Regions from separate parts of the Escherichia sp. MAL-1 genome, predicted to be linked through region 2. Evidence: predicted binding sites of a transcription regulator. Region 2 holds the regulator's gene; the other holds the start of a gene.
What was found. The regulator LexA, encoded in region 2, represses DNA repair genes until DNA is damaged. The targets are predictions, from matches to a motif close to TNCTGTATGTACATACAGNA.

Region 1: a site for LexA is predicted at 4,806-4,825, ahead of dinG (ATP-dependent DNA helicase DinG). Genes of this name have one in related genera too.

What each region holds. Positions count from the first base shown of each region.
Region 1 covers NZ_CM129609.1:3,310,758-3,318,837, forward strand. The annotation lists gene ybiJ (DUF1471 family protein YbiJ) at 1-196, shown strand, start outside; gene ybiE (protein YbiE) at 299-358, opposite strand; gene hcxB (hydroxycarboxylate dehydrogenase HcXB) at 425-1,510, opposite strand; gene ybiB (DNA-binding protein YbiB) at 1,651-2,613, opposite strand; gene dinG (ATP-dependent DNA helicase DinG) at 2,641-4,791, opposite strand; gene ybiA (N-glycosidase YbiA) at 4,911-5,393, shown strand; gene rhlE (ATP-dependent RNA helicase RhlE) at 5,625-6,989, opposite strand; gene cecR (DNA-binding transcriptional regulator CecR) at 7,218-7,889, shown strand; gene hlyD (secretion protein HlyD) at 7,892-8,080, shown strand, end outside.
Region 2 covers NZ_CM129609.1:4,568,807-4,576,886, reverse strand. The annotation lists gene plsB (glycerol-3-phosphate 1-O-acyltransferase PlsB) at 1-1,658, opposite strand, end outside; gene dgkA (diacylglycerol kinase) at 1,829-2,197, shown strand; gene lexA (transcriptional repressor LexA) at 2,307-2,915, shown strand; gene dinF (MATE family efflux transporter DinF) at 2,988-4,313, shown strand; gene ACU8XX_RS22860 (CsbD family protein) at 4,429-4,638, shown strand; gene zur (zinc uptake transcriptional repressor Zur) at 4,680-5,195, opposite strand; partial or broken gene ACU8XX_RS22850 (DUF2713 family protein) at 5,514-6,535, shown strand; gene dusA (tRNA dihydrouridine(20/20a) synthase DusA) at 6,898-7,935, shown strand; gene pspG (envelope stress response protein PspG) at 8,069-8,080, shown strand, end outside.

The DNA.
Region 1 (8,080 bases), 1.3 Mb from region 2:
GGCGGAACCGGTAACGGCATCCCAGGCACAGAACATGAATAAAATCGGCGTGGTTTCTGCCGATGGCGCATCCACCCTCGATGCCCTGGAAGCGAAACTGGCTGAGAAAGCCGCGGCAGCCGGTGCCAGTGGATACAGCATCACTTCCGCCACCAACAACAATAAATTAAGCGGTACTGCGGTAATTTATAAGTAATTCGTAGGACGGATAAGGCGTTTACGCCGCATCCGGCAACAGATGCCTGATGCGACGCTACCGCGTCTTATAAGGCCTACAAAATCCGAACCGTTGGACGGATCAGGCGTTTACGCTACGTCCAGCACAAGTATTTCCCTGTCTGTTTGCCGACAGACGCATATGCTCTAACCCTCATTGATCCTATGTTACCCTTGTTTGCCCGTCCGCCACTGGACGGGCTTTTTTTTAGCTGGCTAACTGCTGACAGAAAGCCTGCAACGTCTCTTCCGGCATACCAATCTGCCGCGCTGCATCACAAATGGCCTGCCAGCTTCCCGCATCCAGTGGAATCCCCTGCTTCTGCCGTTCGCGACGCGTGTTCACTTCCCACTCGCCCGGTAGCAAAATCGGCTTATCATCATCATGCGGCGAGGCTTTCACCCACTCGGCAAAGGCTTCGGTCTGCGCGTTACAATCCGGCGCGCCGAAGAGTTCCGGGTTGATGATGATAGTGGTCATGCAGTTAAGAATGGCATCGGGACTGGTTTGTAACGTTTCCTGATGCGTCGTTTTACCGCCGGAAAGCGCCCCGCCAAGAATTTCACACATCGCTGCAAGGGCGTAGCCTTTATGTTCGGCAAAGGTCAACAGCGAACCCAACGGCGACTCCTGCATTACCGCCGGATTGGTCGTCGGCACGCCGTTAACGTCAATCAGGCAACCTGGCGGCACGGGGACGCCTTTATGCCAGGCGACGCGGGTTTTGCCAAATGCAATGGCGCTGGTGGCGTAATCAAGCAACAGCGGGAAATTATCTTTACGAGGGAAAACCACACAGAACGGATTGGTGCCAAAGCGGCTGTCGCGACCGTGGAACGGCGCGACCATTGGAATACCGACCACGCTAACAAAGTGGATAGAGACAAACCCCGCCGCTGCACACTGCTCCGCCCAGTAACCGATACGGCCGATATGATGCGAGTTATGTAGCGCCACGGCGGCAATACCGTGCTGATGCGCTTTCTCAATCCCCAGCGCCATCGCTTCATGTGCCGCGACCTGACCAAATGCGCGATCGCCATCGAGCGTGACCGCCGCCCCCGCCTCTTTAACGGTTTTGGCATGATGGTTAATTTGCAGGTGCCCCTGACTCCAGGAGCGTACATAGCTTGGGATCATGCCAATACCATGTGAATCATGCCCTGCCAGGTTTGCCGCGATTAAATGATCGGCAACTAATTTCGCTTCTTGTTCCTCGCTACCCATCTGACGAAATACAGCCTGAATAAAACTGTGCAGCGTCTGAGCATCAAAGCGATGACCACTTTCCATGGTTAACTCCTGTTTATGTTATGTGTTTGTTGTATTTTTATGCTGCACGCCGGGCGTGGGAAGGTCAATAAAGATGCAGGAATTTCATATTGCGGTGGGGTAAAAGCCGGATGACATGGCTCATCCGGCTGAGAAAAGAATTAAAATGCCTGATTAACGCGCGCCAGGCCGTCGCTGATAGTTGCCGCTTCACCCGTAGCCACCAGGCAGCAAGCCATCTGGATTTTCAGCGATTCGGGAATCGGTTCGCTGCCAGCAAGGCAACGCTCAATCCACTGCGCCGTGGTTTCCGGATCTTTTGCTTGTGGCAGTAACTCGCTACCAGCAGTGTCCTGTTTTTCATACAGCACCCGCATCCCTTCACGGTCAATGAGATTGATCTGCGGGCAGCGCTGCGGATTAGCATACACTTCACCTTCAGTACCATGCATTAGTAGCGCCCGCCCGCCGATATCGCTAAAGAACTTCGCGACGCGTCCAATGTATTCCGGATGCGAAACGCTGGAAAGACGCAGCGCCTCACCTTCGGCAAATGGCGTCGCCAGTTTCGCCAGGGTATGTGCACTGTTACGCACGCCCATCCGCCAGCGCATCGCCAGTTGTTTTTCCAGCGGCGGGCAAAACGCGCCGACTGGCATAAACACCGGTTGATGTTCGTCGAGCTTCGCCTGCGCCTGCCCGCCGTGCAACGTTGGCGTAATACCCATCAATTCAAAAATGGTTTCAGTCAGCACGCGGGTTGGATCTTCGCTAACCCCGTGAACCACCACAGGAAAACCGAGTTTGTGCAGGAGAATCGCCAACAACGGCGTCAGGTTGGCCTGTTTACGCGCGCCGTTGTAACTGGGGATGACAATCGGCATCGGCTTGCCTGCTGGCGGCGTCAGCTTGATGGTGTGATTTTGCATGGCTTCGTAAAAGCCGAGCATCTCTGCTTCCCCTTCTCCTTTGATACGCAGCGCAATCAATACGCCGCCCAACTCAAGGTCAGGGACTTCACCATTGAGCATATGAGCATACAGACCGCGCGCAGTATCCCGGTCTAAATCGCGCGCGTGGTTTTTCCCGCGCCCGATCTCTTTAATGATTTTGCGATAGTCCATTTACGACTCCTTACCTGACTCACATCATTAACGCCGCCGACGGCGTGGGGATTTCGTTTTTTCTTTCTTTTTAACTATACCTTCAGGGACTTCCGGTTGCTCTATCGGAAATACCGGTAATGCATCCAGTAGTCGCTTGCCATAATTTTTGGTCAGCAAGCGTTTGTCGTAGATAACCACTTCGCCCCAGCAACCGTGGCTTCGAATCAGTCGCCCAACCTGCTGAATCAGGTTAAACGAGGCGCTCGGCAGGCTTTGCACCTCAAACGGATAGCGGTTGAGGCTTTTCAGCCATTCCCCTTCGGTGATCACCACCGGGCTGTCGATGGGCGGAAAAGCGATTTTGTGGATATGCACCTGGCTGAGCAGATCACCTTTCAAATCAAGCCCTTCGGCAAATGACTGTAAGCCCACCAGCACGCTGCGCTCACCGTTGGCGACGCGTTTGCGGTGCAGTTCAACTAAACGGTAACGCGGCTGATCGCCCTGAACCAGCAACATCAGACGTAAATCCGTCACATAGTCGAGAAAGCGCTGCATCGCCCGTCCGCTGGCAAACAGTACCAACATACCGAGATGTTTTTTGCTCTCCACCTGCTTACGGAAAAAGGCCGCCATTTCGGCAATATGCTGCTCTTCGTTGTCGATGGAAGGCTCAACGCGCATCCGGGGAATAACAATTTTGCCCTGTTCGCAGTGGTTAAAGGGGGAATCCAGCGCCACAAAACGGTCGCCCGCTTTCTCTTTCAGACCACTCATCTCCTGCAAACGCGAAAAACTGTTCAGCGAACGCAAGGTTGCGGAGGTGACAATAATGTGCGGAATACTGCGCCACAGCAGCCTTTCCAGCTGATCGCTGACACGTATTCCCACGCAGTGAAACCAGAGGTGTAGCTGCCCTTCGCGCTCTTCCCGCGTCGCCCATTTGGTCACCGGTGCACCGGAAGATTGCGCCAGCGAAGCCAGCCGCCAGAGTTTGCTTTGCGCCTCGAACATCCCCAACGCGCGGTTCATCTGCAAAATCAACCGATGCAGACGTACAATGTCATGGCTGCCGGTTTTCTCACTTAAATCGTTAAGAAATAACTCCGCCAGGCCACGCAGCATCTCGGTGAGTTTTGCCAGCCGCTGGCAGATCTCCAGCACTTCATCTGGCAGTTCGCCCATCGCAAAACGGTGCTCTGCCTCCTGCCCGGCAGGCATGTAGAGATTGAGAATGTTGTTTAACGAGGCGATAAGCTCATACAACTCTTCACAATGCGCATTCAAACGTTCAGGGATCGCCAGCGGTGGGATGGTCTTCGGGCGAAACTGCTCCATGCAGGTAGCGACCAGTTTCGTGAACAAGTCCAGCTGTAGCCGATACCACGGCGCGGTGATTTCGGCGCTCATCTCAAGCGCATCCCGCGCCACATCCGGCAGGTGATGGCCTTCGTCCAGCACCAGCAGTAAATTTTTCGGGTCAGGCAATACCGCTTCGCTTTCCATCGCCGCCATCACCAGCGCATGGTTTGCCACCACCACTTCCGCTTCCTGAATCTCCCGACGAGCGACAAAAAACGGGCATTCACGATAGTAGTAACAATTGCGGTTGAGGCAGCTGGCTTTGTCGGTACTTAAACGACGCCAGAGATCGTCATCTATAGCGATATCAGTATGATCGCGCAGACCATCCCATTTATAAGTATCGAGATCGCCCTTCAGCTTCGCACAACGTTTTTGCTCTTCCTGATTGTTCGGCGTCAGTTCGTCGTCAAGAAACGCCAGCAGATCCTGTTGCGTGGGTACAGTACTGGCGAGCGCCGTCAGATTACGCGGACAAACGTAGCGCCCACGCCCAAAAGCGGCAGTGAATTTAAGATCGGGAATGATCTTTTTCAGCAGCGGTAAATCTTTGCTGTAAATCTGATCCTGCAATGCCACGTTGGCGGTACTCACCACCAGCGTTTTTTGCTCTTCGCGGGCAATGGCGATGCCGGGAATCAAATAAGAGAGCGTTTTCCCAACGCCGGTGGGGGCTTCAATCGCCAGATGTCGCCCTTCTTCTCCGGCCAGCGTTTTGGCGACGTCCGCAATCATCTGCCGCTGCGGCGCACGGGGAATAAAGTCGGGGATCTGTTCCTGAAGCGCCTTATACCAGGCGGCAATTTGCGCTTTAAGCGCGGCGGTTAATGCCATGAGAAAACCTGAAATACTGTATAAACAGCCAATATTGTGGCATTTTTCGGTTTTCAGGGGTAATGGTTTTTCTGTTTCTGGAAAGCGGCTCGCAATAACCACCAACATAATGCGGTTTAATGCCCGTTCGAGCACAAAGGATCCAACACGTCATGCAAGACACCATCATAAATTTCTACAGCACCAGCGATGACTACGGTGATTTTTCTAACTTTGCCGCCTGGCCCATCAAGGTTGACGGGAAAACCTGGCCCACCTCAGAACACTATTTTCAGGCACAAAAATTCCTTGATGAAAAATACCGCGAAGAGATCCGTCGGGTTTCTTCCCCTATGGTCGCCGCACGCATGGGGCGCGATCGTTCTAAGCCTCTGCGTAAAAACTGGGAGTCGGTCAAAGAACAGGTGATGCGAAAAGCACTTCGCGCTAAATTCGAACAGCATGCAGAACTGCGTGCGCTCTTGCTGGCAACCGCGCCCGCAAAACTGGTTGAGCATACGGAAAACGATGCTTACTGGGGAGACGGTGGTCATGGTAAGGGCAAGAATCGACTGGGCTACCTTTTAATGGAGTTGCGCGAACAATTGGCTATAGAGAAGTAACGTCTCGGTGGCTTATGGGCGGTAAAACAGATAAATTTTTTCCCGTGTTCTCAAATTGCTGACAAGTGCTTGTTGTGAAATGCCGGATGCGGCGTAAACGCCTTATCCGGCCTACAAAAGCATGCAAATTCAATATATTGCAGAGTTCACGTAGGCCTGATAAGCGTAGCGCATCAGGCAGTTTTGCGTTTGTTCATCAGCCTGATGCCGGGCATAGCCCGGCATAAAAGATTACTGCGCAGCGGCAGGTTTACGCGGACGGCGGCGACGTTGTTGTTCGCCTGCCGGTTTGGCATCGCCGAGGCGGCGAGACGGTTTTTCTGCAGGTTTCGCGCTTGCAGATTTTGCGCCACCTTCCCCACGGCGTGGTTGCTGTTGACCGCGACCACCACCTTGCCCACGACCGCCGCCGCCACGTTGCTGGCGACCGTTCTGGATCGGTTCGGCTTTGATTGACGGGTCCGGCTCATAGCCCGGAATCGCAATGCGCGGGATCTCTTTTTTCAGCAGTTTTTCGATATCACGCAGCAGTTTGTGTTCATCAACACACACCAGCGACAACGCTTCACCGGTAGCAGCCGCACGACCGGTACGCCCGATACGGTGGACATAATCTTCAGGTACGTTTGGCAGTTCATAGTTGACGACGTGCGGCAGCTCTTCAATATCCAGGCCGCGCGCAGCGATGTCAGTTGCCACCAGTACACGAATATCGCCCGATTTAAAATCAGCCAGCGCACGAGTACGCGCACCTTGCGATTTATTGCCGTGGATCGCCGCACTACGGATGCCATCTTTATTGAGCTGTTCAGCCAGATGGTTAGCGCCGTGTTTGGTACGGGTAAACACCAGCACCTGCTGCCAGTTCCCTTTCCCAATCATGTGCGACAGCAATTCGCGTTTGCGTTTCTTATCGACAAAGTGAACGTGCTGGGTCACCTGATCAGACGCGGTATTGCGGCGTGCCACTTCGATTTCCAGCGGGTTGTGCAACAGTTTTTCCGCCAGGGCTTTAATATCGTCAGAGAAGGTCGCGGAGAATAACAGGTTCTGGCGCTTCGCAGGTAGTTTTGTTAACACGCGACGGATATCGTGGATAAAGCCCATGTCGAGCATGCGGTCAGCTTCATCGAGGACGAGGATTTCAACCTGATCCAGCTTCACTGCATTCTGATGTTCCAGGTCCAGCAAACGTCCCGGGGTTGCCACCAGCACATCAACGCCGCCACGCAGTTTCATCATCTGCGGGTTAATACTCACACCACCAAACACCACCAGCGAACGAATGTTCAGGTATTTGCTGTAATCACGGACGTTTTCGCCAATCTGCGCCGCCAGTTCACGGGTCGGGGTAAGAATGAGCGCACGTACCGGACGACGCCCTTTGGCGTGCGGCTGGCGAGTGATCAGGTGTTGCAACAGCGGCAGCGTAAAGCCCGCTGTTTTGCCGGTGCCGGTCTGGGCGCTAGCCATCAGGTCGCGGCCTTCCAGCACCGCAGGGATCGCCTGCTGCTGAATAGGGGTGGGTTCACGGTAACCCTGCTCGGCAACGGCGCGCAGGATATCAGGGCTTAAACCCAAAGAATCGAAAGACATAACTACTCCGAACCGCCCCGACCGTTACCGGTGTAGTTTTCAGGGAGATACTGAAAAGGAAAATGACAAAAACCACAATGTCATGAGGGAGCGGAGTGTAGCAGTTTTTGTGACGCAGCGCATAAATTATCCCTGTGACTGGCGTTGCTAAAATTCTTAGCCATACTGGACAACTCCCCTATGGAGTCATAATCTTAATCAATCATTTGATTAAGAATGGACTGTGCGATGAATAATCCTGCCATGACAATCAAGGGTGAACAGGCGAAAAAACAGCTGATTGCTGCCGCACTGGCGCAGTTTGGTGAATATGGAATGAACGCCACCACTCGCGAGATAGCCGCCCAGGCCGAGCAGAATATCGCTGCCATCACCTACTACTTCGGTTCGAAAGAAGATTTGTACCTCGCCTGCGCCCAGTGGATTGCCGATTTTATTGGCGAGCAGTTCCGTCCGCATGCCGAGGAAGCCGAACGCTTGTTCGCGCAACCACAGCCTGATCGGGCTGCCATCCGTGAACTGATCCTTCGCGCCTGCAGGAACATGATTAAGCTGCTCACCCAGGATGACACCGTCAACCTCAGCAAGTTTATCTCCCGTGAGCAGCTCTCTCCCACGGCAGCCTACCACCTGGTGCACGAACAGGTGATTAGTCCGCTACACAGCCACCTGACACGCCTGATTGCCGCCTGGACCGGCTGCGACGCCAATGACACCCGCATGATCCTTCATACCCATGCGTTGATTGGTGAGATTCTGGCGTTCCGTCTTGGCAAAGAAACAATTCTGTTACGTACCGGCTGGACCGCGTTCGATGAAGAAAAGACCGAACTGATCAACCAGACGGTGACCTGTCATATCGACCTGATTTTGCAAGGATTATCGCAAAGGAGTTTGTAGTGATGAAAAAACCTGTCGTGATCGGATTGGCGGTAGTGGTACTTGCCGCCGTGGTTGCCGGAGGCTACTGGTGGTATCAAAGCCGCCAGGATAACGGCCTGACGCTGTATGGCAACGTGGATATTCGTACGGTAAATCTTAGTTTCCGTGTTGGGGGGCGCGTTGAATCGCTGGCGGTGGACGAAGGTGAT
Region 2 (8,080 bases):
AGGTAGCAGTTGAGTTGCTCGGTTAACTGCTCGCGGGTGAGTGAGCGCTGACGTGACGCCAGAAGCGCAGTACAGCACAGGTTCATGGCGTTTGCCGCGCCTGCGTTGTTAATGCGTACCATCAGATCGGCAGCAATATTATTGACCGTCGGCGTTAACCATGCCGGACGCACCGCTTCGATGGGATCGATAGATTCACGCCAGTCTGGTACGTGCTGGTTAAGGTAGGTCATCAACGGCATTGGTTCACCGAAGTTGACGTAACCCTGACCGAGATTACGCAGCTTGCTTAAACCGCGCAGCATCTGCGGCAGGCTCTCTTTCTCTTTCGTCGCGCCGCGCAGTTCTTTGGCGTAAGTACCCACTTCCATGACGTGCTCATAACCGATGTAGATCGGAATCAGCGTAATCGGACGCGTGCCGCCACGCAGCATCGCCTGAATGGTCATCGACAGCGTACCGGTTTTCGGATCCAGCAAACGCCCCGTGCGGGAACGACCGCCTTCCACGAAGTACTCGACGGAATAACCACGGCTGAACAGTTCGCCGAGATACTCACGGAAAACGGTGGAATAAAGTTTATTGCCTTTAAAAGTACGGCGAATAAAGAACGCCCCCAGACGGCGGAAAATCGGCCCGGCCGGCCAGAAGTTCAGGTTGATCCCAGCGGCGATATGCGGCGGCACCAGCCCCTGGTGATACAGCACGTAAGAAAGCAGCAGGTAGTCCATGTGGCTGCGGTGGCAAGGCACATATACCAGCTCATGACCGTCGTGGGCCAGCTGGCGAACGCGCTCGGCGTTATGGACGTTGATGCCCTGGTAAAGGCGGTTCCAGGTGAAGCCCAGAATACGGTCAGTCAGGCGAATCATCTCGTAAGAGAAATTCGCCGCAATCTCTTCCATCAGCGCAATCGCGTTCTGCTGCGCTTTTTCATGGGAGATTTTTTTGCTGCGCGCTTCATCTTCTACCGCTTTGGCAATGGCGCGGGAGGCGAGCAGCTTATTAAACAGATCCTGACGAGCAGGCAGACGTGGGCCCACAGCAGCCAGACGTTGACGGGCAAAGTGCATACGCGCCACGCGCGCCAGTTTCTGTGCGATAGTTTTATCCGTGCCGTGTTCATCCGCCATACGGCGCAGCGAAACTGACGGCGAGAAACGCACAAAACTGTCGCGACCGAGCCACAGTACGGCGAAAAATTTCTGTACGCCGTTAAGCATACGCAGCGGCGGGTTTACTTCGCCTTTTTCACGCCCCGGCGCGCGACCAAACATCACCGATACTGGCACCATCTGCACATCCAGATTTGGGTTGCTACGGTGCAAATCGAGATAGTCGTGGAACAGCTTAATAGACTCTTCTTTCGGCGTGTAATAGGTGAATACACGCGGCCCGCCGTGAATGAACACATAGCGCGGCAGTAGCGTGCCGTCGATTTCCAGCGGCTCTAACGGGTCAGGCAAGTCATGAGCCAGACACTGGGCGCGTAACGTCAGCAAATCTGCTTTCGAGTTGTACGGTAAAACGTACATAATTGGACGAGAGGTATCCAGCCCCAGTTCCGGGGCAGGATCTGCCGGAATAGACTTGCTTTTTACCAGGATGCTTAATGGTAAATTCAGTAATTTGTAGTAAATTCGTGGCCAGCCGGACATAAACGATGTAAAGCCTCTGGTTAATAATGCAAATGCGCGGCAAGGATAGCAGAAAGTCATGGGAAATTCTGTGGTATCCGCTCATGTTTCGCGCAGCGTTACGCAAACCCGAATCATCGGATTTAACGGTACACTGATATTGACGCTCATAATGTAAAAAGGTTCTTTCAATGGCCAATAATACCACTGGATTCACCCGAATTATCAAAGCTGCTGGCTATTCCTGGAAAGGTTTACGCGCTGCATGGATCAACGAAGCGGCATTCCGTCAGGAAGGCGTAGCGGTATTGTTGGCGGTGGTCATCGCCTGCTGGCTGGATGTGGACGCAATTACCCGCGTGCTGCTTATCAGCTCCGTGATGCTGGTGATGATTGTGGAAATCCTCAATAGCGCCATCGAAGCAGTGGTTGACCGAATTGGCTCTGAATACCATGAGCTTTCCGGACGCGCTAAAGATATGGGATCCGCCGCGGTGCTGATTGCGATTATCGTCGCCGTGATAACCTGGTGCATCCTGTTATGGTCGCATTTTGGATAACCCTTCCAGATTTCGATAAATCTCTGGTTTATTGTGCAGTTTATGGTTCCAAAATCGCCTTTTGCTGTATATACTCACAGCATAACTGTATATACACCCAGGGGGCGGAATGAAAGCGTTAACGGCCAGGCAACAAGAGGTGTTTGATCTCATCCGTGATCACATCAGCCAGACAGGTATGCCGCCGACGCGTGCGGAAATCGCGCAGCGTTTGGGGTTCCGTTCCCCAAACGCGGCTGAAGAACATCTGAAGGCGCTGGCACGCAAAGGCGTTATTGAAATTGTTTCCGGCGCATCACGCGGGATTCGTCTGTTGCAGGAAGAGGAAGAAGGGTTGCCGCTGGTAGGTCGTGTGGCTGCCGGTGAACCGCTTCTGGCGCAACAGCATATTGAAGGTCATTATCAGGTCGATCCTTCCTTGTTCAAGCCGAATGCTGATTTCCTGCTGCGCGTCAGCGGGATGTCGATGAAAGATATCGGCATTATGGATGGTGACTTGCTGGCAGTGCATAAAACTCAGGATGTACGTAACGGTCAGGTCGTTGTCGCACGTATTGATGACGAAGTTACCGTTAAGCGCCTGAAAAAACAGGGCAATAAAGTCGAACTGTTGCCAGAAAATAGCGAGTTTAAACCAATTGTCGTTGACCTTCGTCAGCAGAGCTTCACCATTGAAGGGCTGGCGGTTGGGGTTATTCGCAACGGCGACTGGCTGTAACATATCTCTGAGACCGCGATGCCGCCAGGCGTCGCGGTTTGTTTTTCATCTCTCTTCATCAGGCTTGTCTGCATGGCATTCCTCACTTCATCTGATAAAGCACTCTGGCATCTCGCCTTACCCATGATTTTCTCCAATATCACCGTTCCGTTGCTGGGACTGGTCGATACGGCGGTAATTGGTCATCTTGATAGCCCGGTTTATTTGGGCGGCGTGGCGGTTGGTGCAACGGCGACCAGCTTTCTCTTTATGCTGTTGCTGTTTTTACGCATGAGCACCACCGGGCTGACTGCGCAGGCTTATGGTGCCAAAAATCCTCAGGCATTAGCCCGTGCGCTGGTGCAACCGTTGCTGTTGGCGTTGGGGGCTGGGGCGTTAATTGCGCTGCTGCGTACACCGATTATCGATCTGGCTCTGCATATTGTTGGCGGTAGTGAAGCAGTCCTGGAACAGGCGCGGCGCTTTCTTGAAATCCGCTGGTTAAGCGCACCGGCGTCGCTGGCGAATCTGGTATTACTCGGTTGGTTACTCGGCGTGCAATATGCCCGTGCGCCAGTAATTTTGTTAGTGGTCGGCAATATCCTCAACATTGTGCTGGATGTCTGGCTAGTGATGGGGCTGCATATGAACGTGCAGGGCGCGGCGCTGGCGACGGTTATTGCGGAATATGCAACATTGCTGATTGGTCTGCTAATGGTGCGTAAAATCCTCAAACTACGCGGAATTTCCGGCGAAATGCTGAAAACTGCCTGGCGAGGAAACTTCCGTCGCTTGCTGGCGCTTAACCGCGATATCATGCTGCGTTCGCTGTTGTTGCAACTCTGTTTCGGCGCGATCACCGTACTTGGTGCGCGACTGGGGAGTGACATTATCGCTGTTAACGCGGTTCTGATGACGCTACTCACCTTTACCGCCTATGCGCTTGATGGTTTTGCCTACGCGGTTGAAGCGCACTCCGGTCAGGCATACGGTGCGCGCGACGGTAGCCAGTTGCTGGATGTATGGCGGGCAGCGTGCCGCCAGTCGGGGATTGTAGCGTTACTGTTTTCGGTGGTTTATTTGCTGGCAGGGGAACACATCATTGCGTTGCTGACGTCGTTAACCCAGATTCAGCAGCTGGCTGACCGCTATCTTATCTGGCAGGTGATTTTGCCGTTGGTTGGCGTCTGGTGTTATCTGCTGGACGGCATGTTTATAGGCGCAACGCGTGCCGCCGAAATGCGTAACAGTATGGCGGTGGCCGCCGCAGGTTTTGCGCTGACGCTCCTTACGCTGCCGTGGCTGGGTAATCATGGTTTGTGGCTGGCATTAACCGTCTTTCTGGCGTTGCGCGGGCTTTCTCTGGCGGCTATCTGGCGGCGTCACTGGCGTAACGGTACCTGGTTTGCCGCAACGTGACGGTTAAAAATTCTGAATAAATTATCCTAAGCCAAATTGCTGACTACACTTAATCTCACGTTCAGAAGAAAAGTGAACGTACTCTCATTCACAACCTAACGATGAGGTCTTGATTATGAATAAAGATGAAGCCGGCGGTAACTGGAAACAGTTTAAAGGTAAAGTGAAAGAGCAATGGGGCAAACTGACCGATGATGATATGACGATCATTGAAGGTAAACGTGATCAACTGGTCGGTAAAATCCAGGAACGTTATGGTTATCAGAAAGATCAGGCAGAAAAAGAGGTCGTGGATTGGGAAACCCGCAATGAATATCGCTGGTAATTAATCCCTCCTGCCCGACGTGTACAAGGATGTACGCCCTCTTAACGCGGTTTCTTTTTCACCTGCACAGAGTGATCATGCTGGCACTGTTCAGGATGACGACACGCTTCCACTTCCACGCATGCCGCACAGAGCCCATGTGCTTCAATCACATTATGCCGCAGGGCAAACCCCATTTTTGCCGCCAGCGTATGCATGATGTCTTCCACGCCTTCTGCACATTCTTCTTTCACCGCGCCGCAGCGATCGCAAATAAACATAGCTGACGTATGGGTGGGCTGGTCGAACAGATGGCAGAGCACATAACTGTTGGTGGATTCCACCTTATGCACAAAACCTTGCTCAAGCAGAAAATCCAGCGCGCGATAAACCGTTGGCGGCTTGGCTTGCGGTTCAGCTTCGCGCAGCAAATCAAGCAGATCATAAGCGCTGATAGCGCCATCCTGCAGACTCATCAGGCGCAACACTTCCAGGCGCTGTGGGGTCAGGCGCACATTACGCTGCGCGCAGATTTTTTCAGCCTGCGCTAATAACTCCTGCGTTGTGGTCTTTTCCATCGGGCACCTCAAAGTGGGGGTTAAGAATGTCCTTACTTTACCATGTTCCAGGAAAAACACCGAGAACCCTTATTGTTGCCGTAATGTTGCTTTTCTGTTTTGTACGTAAGGTGTTGTGTTGCCTGGTCGTACCATTATCAACACGATAATAATTAATAATTCATTTTTAAATAAATTGCTTCAAGTTAACTCGCTATTTATTTAACTGGGGTTGTTCGCATACCTGTAGTTCAGAAAATTATGAGCGATTTTTGATAGTTACCAGATGGCAAAACACTTATAAGGAGGACACGGTACGACAAAAAAGGTAGATGAATCATGTTGAAGATAATACCCGGTGCAACTGGATACTTTAATAAAACACTCAATTCAAATCAATTCGATAATAAAGATGCAACCAAAGATAAATTAGATAATATAGATGCAACCAACGATAAATTAGATAATAGAGGTACAATCAAAGATAAATTAAATAATATATATGGTAAGTCTATTGATTATTCAGCGCTGCGTCATCGGGATATAATTATTGCAAAAATAGATTTGTTTATTCAAAGAATCACTCATAATTTATGGCATGCACGTAAAAAAATGTGTTTTTAATTGAGCAAATAACTAATCTCAAAGAGTGGGTTAATAAGTATATTGGAGATTGCACTGATGAGGAATTAAACGATCGTGAATTTATTGCATCAGTTGTTGATCGGGCTATTTTTCATTTTGCGATTAATAGTATATGTAATCCTGAGGATAATAAAGATGCAACGCCCATAGAACGATATACTTTTGATGTAGAAACCAAGAATGGCCTTCCCTCCACGGTTCAGCTTTTTTATGAGGAATCTAAAGATAATGAACCTTTAGCGAATATACATTTGCAAGCAATAGGTTCTGGTTTTTTAACGTTTGTTAATGCATGTCAGGAATATGATGACAACAGCTTAAAATTATTCGCTTCGCTGTTGATTTCACTTTCATACTCTAGTGCCTACACAGATTTAGCAGGAGCAGAAAAAGTGAATATTAATGATGATAATGAGAACTATCTGACAGCTCAGTTTGAAGAGTTATCTCAACGTGATATGAAGAAGTACCTGGGAGAGATGAAGCGTCTGGCAGATGGGGGAGAAATGAATTTTGATGGCTATCTGGATAAGATGTCACATCTGGTGAATGAAGGAAAGCTCGCCCCTGATATTTTAAGCAAAATGCGAGATGCTGCACCGAAATTAATTGACTTTGCTAAGTCGTTTGACCCAAACTCAAAGGAAAAGATTAAAATATATACAGACACTTCTAAATTAATTTATGATTTATTCGGGGTTAAATCGGAGAAATAATATGTGAAGTTCTTCGATGGTATGGAAGGCATTACATAAAAGAACCCAATGCTTATTGGGTTCTTTTTTTCTCTATCAGTGCTATTAGCAGGGAGAGATATCACCGGAGTTTAATGTGTGATTTTTATTTATCGTCGAACCTGGATTGTTTATCATTGGCCTTAACAAAGCTAACGGCTAATAAGATTATTTCCATCACTTCGTGAGAGCTTCATGCCTTGAGAGGATCTCAATTTTCTTTTGCAATGAGACAGGCGCTTCCTGTTGTTATGGTATAGTACCCCGTTATTGAGCCTCCTGAACAGTGATGCTGAATAACATAACCCCATGATATATCGATAAAATAATCTCTACATTTGAAAATGCACGGTAATTCTGAAATGCAAAAAATCAACCAAACCAGCGCAATGCCTGAAAAAACTGACGTTCACTGGAGTGGTCGGTTTAGCGTTGCACCAATGCTCGACTGGACGGACAGACATTGCCGCTATTTCTTGCGTCTGCTTTCCCGCAATACGTTGCTGTATACCGAAATGGTGACCACAGGGGCGATTATTCACGGTAAAGGTGATTACCTGGCGTACAGTGAAGAAGAACATCCGGTAGCGTTGCAACTCGGCGGTAGCGATCCGGCGGCGCTGGCACAGTGTGCGAAGCTGGCAGAAGCGCGTGGATATGATGAGATCAACCTGAATGTCGGCTGCCCGTCTGACCGGGTGCAGAACGGCATGTTTGGTGCGTGTCTGATGGGTAATGCGCAGCTGGTTGCCGACTGCGTGAAAGCGATGCGCGATGTGGTGTCGATTCCGGTGACGGTGAAAACGCGTATTGGCATCGACGACCAGGACAGCTATGAATTTCTCTGCGATTTCATCAACACCGTTTCCGGCAAAGGCGAGTGTGAGATGTTCATCATCCATGCACGTAAAGCCTGGCTTTCGGGGTTAAGTCCGAAAGAAAACCGTGAGATCCCGCCGCTCGATTATCCGCGTGTGTATCAACTGAAGCGTGACTTTCCGCATCTGACAATGTCGATTAACGGTGGTATCAAGTCGCTGGAAGAGGCCAAAGCACACCTGCAACATATGGATGGCGTGATGGTCGGGCGCGAGGCGTATCAGAATCCGGGTATTCTGGCGGCGGTAGACCGGGAGATCTTTGGTTCCTCGGATATCGATGCCGATCCGGTGGCGGTAGTGCGCGCCATGTATCCGTACATTGAGCGTGAACTCAGCCAGGGGACGTATCTCGGTCATATTACCCGGCATATGTTGGGCTTGTTCCAGGGTATTCCTGGCGCGCGGCAGTGGCGGCGTTATTTAAGTGAAAATGCCCATAAAGCGGGTGCAGACATTAATGTGCTGGAACACGCGCTCAAACTGGTGGCGGATAAGCGTTAACTTTTCACCAAAAAATAGTCAAATTCACCACGCCCTGCGCACCGTCGCGGGGCGTTTTGCTGTTAAATCAATAGATTATTTTTGGCATGATTCTTGTAATGCCAGCAAGAGATTTCATATTTGGGAGTGCATCATGCTGGAACTA